Regions from separate parts of the Paenibacillus sp. J22P90 genome, predicted to be linked through region 1. Evidence: riboswitches for the same ligand, from Rfam matches in the RefSeq annotation. Region 1 holds a riboswitch; each other region holds the start of a gene.

Region 1 (3,276 bases):
CGTTCAGATTACCACGCTGCGTATTTTCGCTAATGATATCACTGTAATTGATTTCCGATAATTTCCGCCTAACGGTGTTGTACACAGCGGCATCAATCCGCTCTTCCCCGCCTGTGATCGATTGAATCGTACGCAGGAATTGCTGCGCGTCGTCGATCCGCCATACCGTATAGTTGTCGACTTCGATCGGCTTTTTATCTTTCGTAAGGATAGAAGTAGGCTTGCTGTCATACACCATCTGGTATTTAGGAAGCGTGCGTACGGATTCGATGAAAGGTATTTTAAAATGAATGCCAGGCTCGGTTTGGATCCGAACGGCCTCACCGAATTTGAGCACGACGCGGTATTGACCTTCTTTTACAATAAAGATGGAGATCAGGAAGAAAAACAAGAGAACTACCCCAAGGATGGATCTGAAAATCCATTTACGTTGCATACTCATTTCGCAGCCCCTCCTTGCGTCGTGCCCGTTGCAGCAGCAGGTGTGCGCAGCAGTTCATTGATCGGTAAATATTTAACCGTTTCGCCGGTGCTGTCGCTGATGAAAATTTTCGCGTTCGGCAATATTTTTTCTAACGTCTCGATGATAAGCCTGCTCTCTGTGACGGATTTATTATTGGCGTACTCCGCATAAAGGGCGTTAAATTTCGCAACATCCCCCTGCGCATTCAAAATCCGTGATTTCTTCTGAGCTTCCGCATTCTCAAGAAGTGCCTGAGCGTTACCGCGCTCCCGAGGAAGGATATCATTTTCGTATTTCGTCGCTACGTTAATCTTCGTGTTCTTCTCTTCGCGAGCATTCGTAACGTCTTTAAAAGCATTCTGCACATCGCCAGCTGGCGGCTCGATATCTTGGAACTTCAAATCGACGATATGGATACCAGTTTGATATTTCGTCTGCATTTCAATCAATCGCTCTTTGACCTTGCCTTGGACCTCCGTTTTTCCTTCTGTGATGGCAAAGTCGAGCGCTGTAGCGCCGATTACTGAACGAATTGCTGCACTCGCGGAGTTGCGAAGAAACAATTCGGCATTATCAATGTTGTACAAGTAGTTGCGCATGTCACTGATATTCCATTCCACAACGGCATCAGCGGATAAAATGTTTTCATCCCCCGTAATCATCATTGCTTCTTCTTCGACGGGAGTGATTTTACCATTGGCCTCACGGAAGCCGATTTGGATACGCTGTGTCTTTTTAGCAGGAAGAACAATGACTTGTTGAATTGGAAAAGGGAGTTTAAAGTGCAGCCCGGCTTCTTTTTCAGTTGTGTATTTGCCGAGTGTTAGAATGGCTGCTTTCTCATGCTCCTGCACGGTGTAGAAGGTGGACTTACCAAAGATGAGGACAAGAACGATAATGAGGCCGATAATGATTTTGGTTACTAAACCAGGAGGAAGAGAGGAAGGTCTTCGTCGATCGGGTTCTGGCAGTACAAATGGTTCCACGGAAAACACCCCTTCAATTATAAGATAGACTGATATGCTATACGGGAAGTTTTGGAAATGGTTTCAGCAGGAAAATACTTATTTCCAAGAGTTGACTGTCATGCTATGATATTGAGTAATTGCATACGAATGAATCCCTAGGGGCGCCGAGAGGCTGAGACAGTGTAGACTGAACCCTTTGAACCTGATCTGGTTTATGCCAGCGGAGGAAAGTGGAACGAGCTTTGGAGCCGATTTAATATCTGTTTATGATGCGGCAGCCTACAACCACTTTCTGGAGGAAAGTGGTTTTTTTGTGTTTCAAGGGCAACGTCAGGTAGAGAGGAGTCGATCATCCTTCGATGTTAGAGAAAGAGCTGCATGTCATATCGGGTGGGAAGCTTACATGGTCAGAGATAGCAAAGGTTGCGGCACAGATTCATCCGTATGTCACGGCCATTCATATTCGCGAGAAAACGAAGTCCTTGGACGAAGTGTTTATCGGTGTGCAGTACTTGTTGGAGCAAGGGATTCCAGCTAAAAGCTTGTATGTCAACGGTTTTCCTTCCATTGCGCTAGCCTTACAAACCGGCGGGCTGCAGCTGCCAGGCTCGACGCCAGCGCTAGTAATTCAGGATGAGCTATGCCGGGGGATTGGGCGCATCGGCGTTTCTGTTCATCAGGCAGATGAGGCAAAATGTCGGGAAAAAGAGGGCGCCGACTATGTCATGTTCGGTCATATTTTTGCGACAAACTCGAAGCAGGGAGCGCCTCCCAGAGGCTTAGAACAATTACGGGATTTAGTTAATCACGTTAACATTCCAGTGATTGCGATTGGTGGCATGACGCCTGCGAGAGTTAGGTCTGTACTGGATACCGGAGCAGCTGGCGTCGCAGTGATGAGCGGAATATGGGAAGCAGCGGATCCTCTCGGAGCCGTTCAGGCCTATTACAATGAGCTTCGGCAGATAGAGGTGAGTTAAATGTCAGCAGCAAGATCAGAAGTCATCATCGTTGGCGGCGGTGTTATCGGTACTTCGATTGCCTATTACTTGGCTAAAAGAGGGCAATCCGTCACGCTGCTTGAACGAAGCCAGCTGAGTACGGAAGCCTCAGCTGCGGCAGCGGGCATGCTCGGCGCGCAGTCTGAGATGGAAGACACCGGCGCCCTGTTTCAGTGGGCGCGATTGAGTAGATCTATGTTCCCCGAGCTAAGCGGGGAACTGCGAGAACTCACGGGCATCGACATCGGTCTCGTCCGTGAGGGGCTGCTGAACGTCGCGCTCAGCGACGTTCAAGAGGAAGAGCTGCGCGCGCGGGAGAAGCTCCAGCGCGCCGCAGGCGAGCAGGCCCAGTGGCTCAGCGCCGCTGAAGCCACGGCCATAGAGCCCGCGCTGAGCGGAGCTACGCGCGGAGCGTTGTACCTGCCGGGTGATGGGCAGGTGGATGCGCCTTTGCTGGCGGCGGCCTTCGCGCAGGCAGCGCAAGTGCTGGGGGCGAAGGTGCAACCGTTCGCCCAGGTGCAAGGGCTGCTGACCGCGAAGGAGCGCGTCATCGGCGTGCAGACGGCCGCCGGTCCGCTCTACAGCGACCACGTCGTCGTTGCCGCAGGCACGTGGAGCGGTCAGCTGCTGGCTGGCATCGGCATCGACTTGCCGATGTATCCGGTGAAAGGCGAGTGCTTCTCCGTGAGGACGCCGAAGCCTGTATTGAAGAAAACCCTGTTCTCGCCAGGGTGCTATATCGTCCCGAAAGCCGGCGGACGGCTGGTGGTCGGCGCGACGGTTGTGCCCCACAGCTACGACCGCAAGGTGTCGCTCTCGGGTTTAGCCGAGCTAATGGAGCGCG
Region 2 (3,276 bases), on a different contig from region 1:
TGACGTTCGGACTTCCCATATCGATCATCGCGGTATTCATATCTTGGATAATCAATAAAAGCTGATCCAGCTCGCCTTCCATTGTCGTTTCCAGCGGGGACACGAAATATTTGACACCAGACTTCGCGATCACTTCAATTGCACGGTCTACGTAAGGAATTACGTCTTCCCCATTCACCGTTTTGGGAATGATTTGAATACTGACAAGCGCATTAGCCATTGGAATTCTCCTCTTTTAGCCTATTTGATTATTTCGTGCTTCCCGGTAAAAATGAGTTCGTAAATGCCGCATCCACATCCAGCTTTTTCTCTAAAAGCTTGTGATCAAGCATCCAGGTTGCGTAGTTTTCCCACACGGATTTCTTTTGCTCGCCCCAGCGTGCTGCATCATCCTGATAGCGTGGGCTTAACCATTTTTGACTAGCGACGACTAGCTTAGGATCTAGATCAGGAACAGCTTTGATCAAAATGTTAGCCGCATCTTCTGGCTTGGATATCGCATATTGATAGCCTTTCGACGCCGCAGCTACGAATGCCTTAACTATTTCTGGCTTCGAAGAGATCATCTTCTCATTTGTCGCCAGAACCGGTGTATAATAATCCAGTTTATCCGAATACTTGTTTAAATAAATCATGTTGAGCGGCTCACCGCGAAGTTCTGCGTCAACACCTGTCCAAGCGTAGTAAATCCAAGCAAAATCAATATCGCGTTTGACTGCAGTAAAATAGTCCGCGTCGCCGATATTCACCATTTTCACTTTCTTCGGATCTGCTTTCTCGGATTGCATCAACGAATCGATCATGGCACTCTCAGAAGGAGCTCCCCAGCCGCCGTATGATTTGTTCTCAAAATCCTTCGGAGTTTTGATGTTCTTCGCAACCGGTGAAGCAAAGCCTGATGTATTATGTTGAATAACTGCTGCAATCGAAACTAATGGCACTCCTTGAACCCGGCCTTGCGTAATACTTTCTTGATAGCTCACACCAAACTCAGCCGCTCCAGAGGCGATCATCGTATCCGCTCCGCCTTCACCTGGCGCTATAATCTGAACGTTCAAACCTTCTTGCTCAAAAAAACCTTGATCCTTCGCCACATACAGTCCTGTATGATTGGTATTCGGCGTCCAGTCTAGAACAACCTTCACATCGGTTAGCTTTTTAGCCCCATCTGTCGGTTGTGCGGACTTCGTTGCATTGTTGCCGCAGCCCGCCATGAAAACGGTCAAGCTGACAAGTACGAGTGGTGCGATTTTATTCCATTTCATTGCTGATTTCCCTCTCCTCTTTCTCTATGTAACCATAAGAAAAAGCCCCCGTTATCCGGGAGCGCCATGTGTAGAAAATGATATTTCCAAGCGAAATTATCGCTGGATGTGCATTTATAAGAGTCTCTACGCTGGCATTACCCAGATCAGATTAACGGTTAGTGACAATGACGGTCACAATCTCAGCCTGACATCTCAAGCTCCCGTGGGTTCTTTATTTGGTTAATTTCTAAGATACCGCAAGTTTCGACAAAAAGCAAACCTTTAACGAAGTAACCATTCCTTTAACTTCTGCCCAAGCTTCTTCGCATCTTCATAGCCAAGCTCAAACAATTTCTCAAGCTTGCGCGGGTCCTTCTCCATCCGTCCTACTTCCACTTTGGTTGAAGGTCGGATAATGAGCGCACTGCCATCTGCTTCCATCCGTTCAATCGTTTCTAACGTGCTGTTATAAATCTCACTTCGATTGACAAGCACATCCACTAAACCGTTGTATTTCGGATAAAAGCTTTTCGCTAACCAGCGCTGCTTAAATGGCCGTTTGCGGTAGCCAAGCTCCTTCGTTAAGACAATAATATGTTTTTTATTGCCGTCAGCGACCGATTTTTGAACAGGGATCGGATCCACCAATCCGCCATCAAATAATGTTCTGCCATCAAAATGAATCGGTGTAGCTACAAAAGGCAATGAACTGGAAGCTTGTACGATCGGCATCGTTTGCAGCTGCAGCTCATGCTTCGTATAATAAATCGGCTCCCCTGTATGTGCGTCCGTCGTTCCTATCGCAAATTGTTGGGAAGAAGCATAAAACGTATCATAATCAAAAGGCACTAATCGATTCGGGATCTCATTAAAAATAAAATCCATACCAAATATGCTTTTACTGCGCAATAAGTTTCGATAGCTTAAATAACGGTGATCCGCGACATAGTCGATCGTCACTTTCTTATTCCGCCCAGGTTGTTTAGAAATATATGAAACGGCATTACATGCCCCCGCCGAAACACCAACCACATAAGGGAAATATAAATTATTTTCCATAAAGTATTCCAAGACTCCTGCGGTGTATACGCCTCGCATACCTCCGCCTTCCAGTACGAGTCCAATGCCTTCCATGGTGACACCTTCTTTCTGTCTATCTCAAGCCCCTTTTTAGCATACAGGAATTGTAAATTAAAATAAATGGCTTTGTTTCTTCGAAAATGAGACAAAGACGTAGAATTCATCCTGCTTTCCAAGACTAATTGAGGGAAATCCCAGTTCAACCTTTATTTTGCCGAAATTTAACGTGTACGTCAACTTTTCCATCCGAACGCTTTGACACTTACATAGAATGCCAAAAACCCTCGTTCCAGAGAAGGAACAAGGGTTTAGTAAGCATTTGGTAAAATTAAGATTTGTTTTTACTAATGTTATTAAGGCTTGGTGGAAATTCGGCCGCGTTCTGTGCCTTTAGCGTTTGTGCTTCCTCCGTGAAGTGAGCGGCATTTTGTTGATTATTTTTCTTATCAGGTCGATTAACTTTTGGCATTACTTTCACCTCCATCATCTCAACCGTAGTATGAGAAGGTGATCCTGATCTTATGCCCTCAGAAATCCTTAAGGTGATTAACGATTTTCTTTATACAACTCTTTGATGACCATAAATTCATCTAAATTGCTTAGAAACAGATCCACAATAACCGGGTCAAAATGTTTACCGCGTTCAGATCTCAATAAATCCAGCACACGATCTAATTCCCATGCTTTCTTATAGACCCGATCGCTGCACAAAGCATCAAATACGTCTGCTAAAGCCGTTATCCGGCCGTATAGATGGATGTTCTCCCCTTTAAGGCCTTGTGGATATCCCGTCCCGTCAAACCGTTCATGATGCTGATGTGCAATTATCGCCGCGGCGTGAAGTACTTTTTTATTCGAATGCTTAAGCATTTCATAGCCTAAATTAGAATGGGTCTTCATGATATCGAATTCTTCAGCGGTTAGAGCGCCAGGTTTATTCAGGATCGCA
Region 3 (3,276 bases), on a different contig from region 1:
CCGTATCCACGATGGTAACACTTTTCTCGGTCGGTGTACCGATTGCCCTTGTATGTACGATTTTAACATGGAAAAAGCTGGCCATTCCCTATATTAAATATGTTATTGCGGTCGGACTTAGTGCGATTTCCTATTTTTTTATGACGAATACGACGTCGCTAATTGGTGTATTTATTTTGTACCTAAGTCTGGCGCTAATTTCGTTATATATGGATTATAAACCGCTAGTGCTGAATGGTGCGATAGGCCTTATTATCATGAATTATTTCATTACGACGCTAACGCCGCAGGTGGATACGATTGGGGTTAATGCTTTTTATTTGCTAACCATCATGACGCTCATTGGACAAAGCCAAATCGGCACAAGAATGTTTACGAACGTTGCCAAAAGTGCGAAAGATTCTGAGCTGTCTCGGATGAAAACAGATGAAGTGTTAGCAGGCGTACGCACGACAACCGAAGTACTGGGTACATCCAGTAGTCATTTGCAAGAGAATGCCGCTGTGACAGGCCGAATTACAGAGGAAGTGGTTGCTGCTTTTCAGGAAATTACGATTGGTATTGAATCGCAAGCGTCCAGTATTAACGATATAACGACAGCTATTCAGAATGTGAACGAAACGGTTGAACAGACCACGGCGGCCTCAGATACGATGAGCAGCAGATCACGTGATACAGCGAGAATGACGAATGAAGGCAAGACCCAAATGGATGATTTGTCACTCAAAATCAATGATATTACCGTTATCGTCACCGAGACTTCCGTTATTATGAATGAAGTAAACGAAGAGAACGTGAAAATTGGGAACATTGTTTCCACGATTGCCGAGATCGCGAATCAGACGAATTTATTGTCGCTGAATGCTTCGATTGAAGCTGCTCGTGCAGGCGAGCATGGGAAAGGTTTCTCCGTTGTGGCGAACGAAATCCGCAAGCTAGCGCAAAACGCGCACATCGCTTCGACTGATATTTCGGAAATTCTAGGCTCGATCCAGGCGAAGGTCGTGACAGCCGTTGAGAAGGTTGCGGTGGGGATTACAGCTGTAGAATCCGGCAAAAAATCAACAGATAGCGTGAACCAATTGTTCGAGGTTATCAACACGAATACAGCCGAAGTCATGGAGCAAGCAGCGCATCTGCAGCGCATGAATCAACAATTGCAAATCTCCTCCCAGCGTGTAGCTGAAGAGATGACGTCGGTTGCAGCGATCACAGAGGAGTCGGCAGCTTCCGTCGAGGAAGTGCTGGCTAGCGCTGAAGTGCAGCAGCATCGCGTTCAGGATATTGTGGACAGCATCCGCCAATTAAACGGATTAACGCAGGATCTGAAGCATTTGATTGAGAAGTAAGCGTCGCTTGAGCCGCCATGGGAAAAAAAGGATTGCCAAAAAGCGGTTAATCCGCTACAGTTAAGCCAAATGAATAGCAACACGGGTGCTTGATGAAGTCAGGCTGAGATAGTGGCCCTATGCCACTGACCGTTAATCTGATCTGGATAATGCCAGCGTAGAGACCTTAAGTGCTTTTTTCATGCACGAATGTTCAAGCCTGCCGTTAATCCGGTGGGCTTTTTTTGTCCTGATGGGACAAATGGAGCGATGTATCCAAGGTTGGCGTGTTCGCCTATCTCATTGACAAATATGGATTTGAGAAAAGGAGTCGAGTAGAAGATGGCGCAAAAGGAAGCAAGTAAACAAGGGTTGAAGCTGACCGATATTTTGATCACGATTGTGATTTCGGCGGTGTTCGGTGTGGTTTATCGAGTTTGGGGACCGATCTATGATCTGATGAAACCGCTTGGATTGCATGCGGAGCAGCTCAGCTACGGGATGTGGTTCATGGCGGCAACCTTCGCTTTCCTCGTGATCCGCAAGCCTGGGGTTGCCCTGTTAGCCGAATTGGCGGCAGCAACGATTGAGGCGCTGTATGGCGGGCATTGGGGAGTAGGCACGCTCGTGTTTGGGTTGCTTCAAGGGCTGGGCGCGGAGCTGGTATTTGCCGCATTCCGCTATCGTCGCTTTAATGTAGGGGTAACGATTCTCGCAGCCTTTGCATCAGCGGTTATGTCGATCTTCGTAGATACGTATTACGGGTATATTGAACAGCTTGCTTTCTGGAACTACGTCTTATTTATTGTCTTGCGTCTTCTAGGCAGCGCGTTGATCGCTGGAGTGTTCGCGTACTACTTAACGAGTGCTTTGTCTCGCACAGGTGTGCTGAATTTGATTCGTCCGGTGTCCAAAAAAGACTACGACGTACTGGGGTAACAAGATGAGCGAAGGAATGGGCGTGACGAATCTAAGGTTAAAATATCCTGGCGATGACGCCCCCCTGATTTTTCAGGGGGTTTCCTTTTCCATCGAGCCAGGCGAGAAGGTGCTGTTGCTGGGACCTAGCGGCTGCGGGAAATCGACACTGCTTCAAGTATTAAGCGGCATCGTGCCTGACATGATCGAGCTTCCGCTCAAAGCAGACGAGATTTGCAGACCCAGCCGGTGGGGCTATGTATTTCAGGACCCGGATACGCAGTTCTGTATGCCCTATATCGACGAAGAGATCGCATTCGTGTTGGAAAATCAGCAAGTGCCGCGGGAAGAGATGCCTGCGCGCATCCGACATTACTTAGATTTGGTCGGGTTGCAAGTGCCTGATGTTCATACTCTGATTAGTTCGTTGTCGCAAGGGATGAAACAGCGTCTAGCGATTGCCAGTGTACTGGCGTTGGAGCCAGAGGTGCTCTTTCTCGACGAGCCCACGGCGCTGCTGGATGAAGAGGGCACGAAGCAAGTGTGGGACACGATTCGGACCATTAGCGGGGACAAAACATTAGTGATCGTGGAACATAAAATCAGTGGTATGCTGGATCTACTGGATCGGTTAATCATTTTGACACCTGAGGGTGGGGTTCTGGCGGATGGGCCGCCGTTAGCTACTTTTCAGAAGTATAAAGAGCAAATGAAGGAATACGGCATTTGGTATCCCGAGGTTTGGGAGGATTATGCGAGGGAGCAGGGAGCTAGGGTCATGGCCGTGCCACCGCAAAACATTGATCCCGTCATGGTCTTCCGAGATTTCGTCGGACTTCGTGGCGGACAGATAAGGACCTCTGTGGATAACTTTAGCGTATATCCAGGAGACTGGATCACCGTTGTCGGTGCCAACGGTGCAGGCAAAAGCTCGCTGCTCCTCGCGATCATGCGGCTGATCCCGACCCGCGGAAGCTGTCTGATCTCGGGGGCAAAGGGCAACAAAGTCGAGCAGCTTGCGGAGCAGATC

Evidence for each region. Region 1 has a riboswitch for thiamine pyrophosphate ahead of AC58UX_RS12200 (thiamine phosphate synthase). Riboswitches for the same ligand answer to the same signal wherever they lie in the genome.
Region 2: linked by a shared signal. The riboswitch ahead of AC58UX_RS16445 (ABC transporter substrate-binding protein) and the one ahead of AC58UX_RS12200 (thiamine phosphate synthase) in region 1 are both predicted to bind thiamine pyrophosphate.
Region 3: linked by a shared signal. The riboswitch ahead of AC58UX_RS24785 (ECF transporter S component) and the one ahead of AC58UX_RS12200 (thiamine phosphate synthase) in region 1 are both predicted to bind thiamine pyrophosphate.

What each region holds. Positions count from the first base shown of each region.
Region 1 is NZ_JCAUAY010000003.1:421,257-424,532, reverse strand. Features, by position in the region: gene hflC (protease modulator HflC) at 1-442, opposite strand, end outside; gene hflK (FtsH protease activity modulator HflK) at 439-1,449, opposite strand; TPP riboswitch at 1,579-1,677, shown strand; gene AC58UX_RS12200 (thiamine phosphate synthase) at 1,791-2,411, shown strand; gene thiO (glycine oxidase ThiO) at 2,412-3,276, shown strand, end outside.
Region 2 is NZ_JCAUAY010000004.1:458,551-461,826, forward strand. Features, by position in the region: gene AC58UX_RS16440 (thiamine-binding protein) at 1-220, opposite strand, end outside; gene AC58UX_RS16445 (ABC transporter substrate-binding protein) at 249-1,265, opposite strand; TPP riboswitch at 1,372-1,482, opposite strand; gene AC58UX_RS16450 (patatin-like phospholipase family protein) at 1,530-2,381, opposite strand; gene AC58UX_RS16455 (hypothetical protein) at 2,656-2,796, opposite strand; gene AC58UX_RS16460 (DUF3369 domain-containing protein) at 2,874-3,276, opposite strand, start outside.
Region 3 is NZ_JCAUAY010000008.1:215,405-218,680, reverse strand. Features, by position in the region: gene AC58UX_RS24790 (methyl-accepting chemotaxis protein) at 1-1,349, shown strand, start outside; TPP riboswitch at 1,421-1,531, shown strand; gene AC58UX_RS24785 (ECF transporter S component) at 1,671-2,267, shown strand; gene AC58UX_RS24780 (ABC transporter ATP-binding protein) at 2,272-3,276, shown strand, end outside.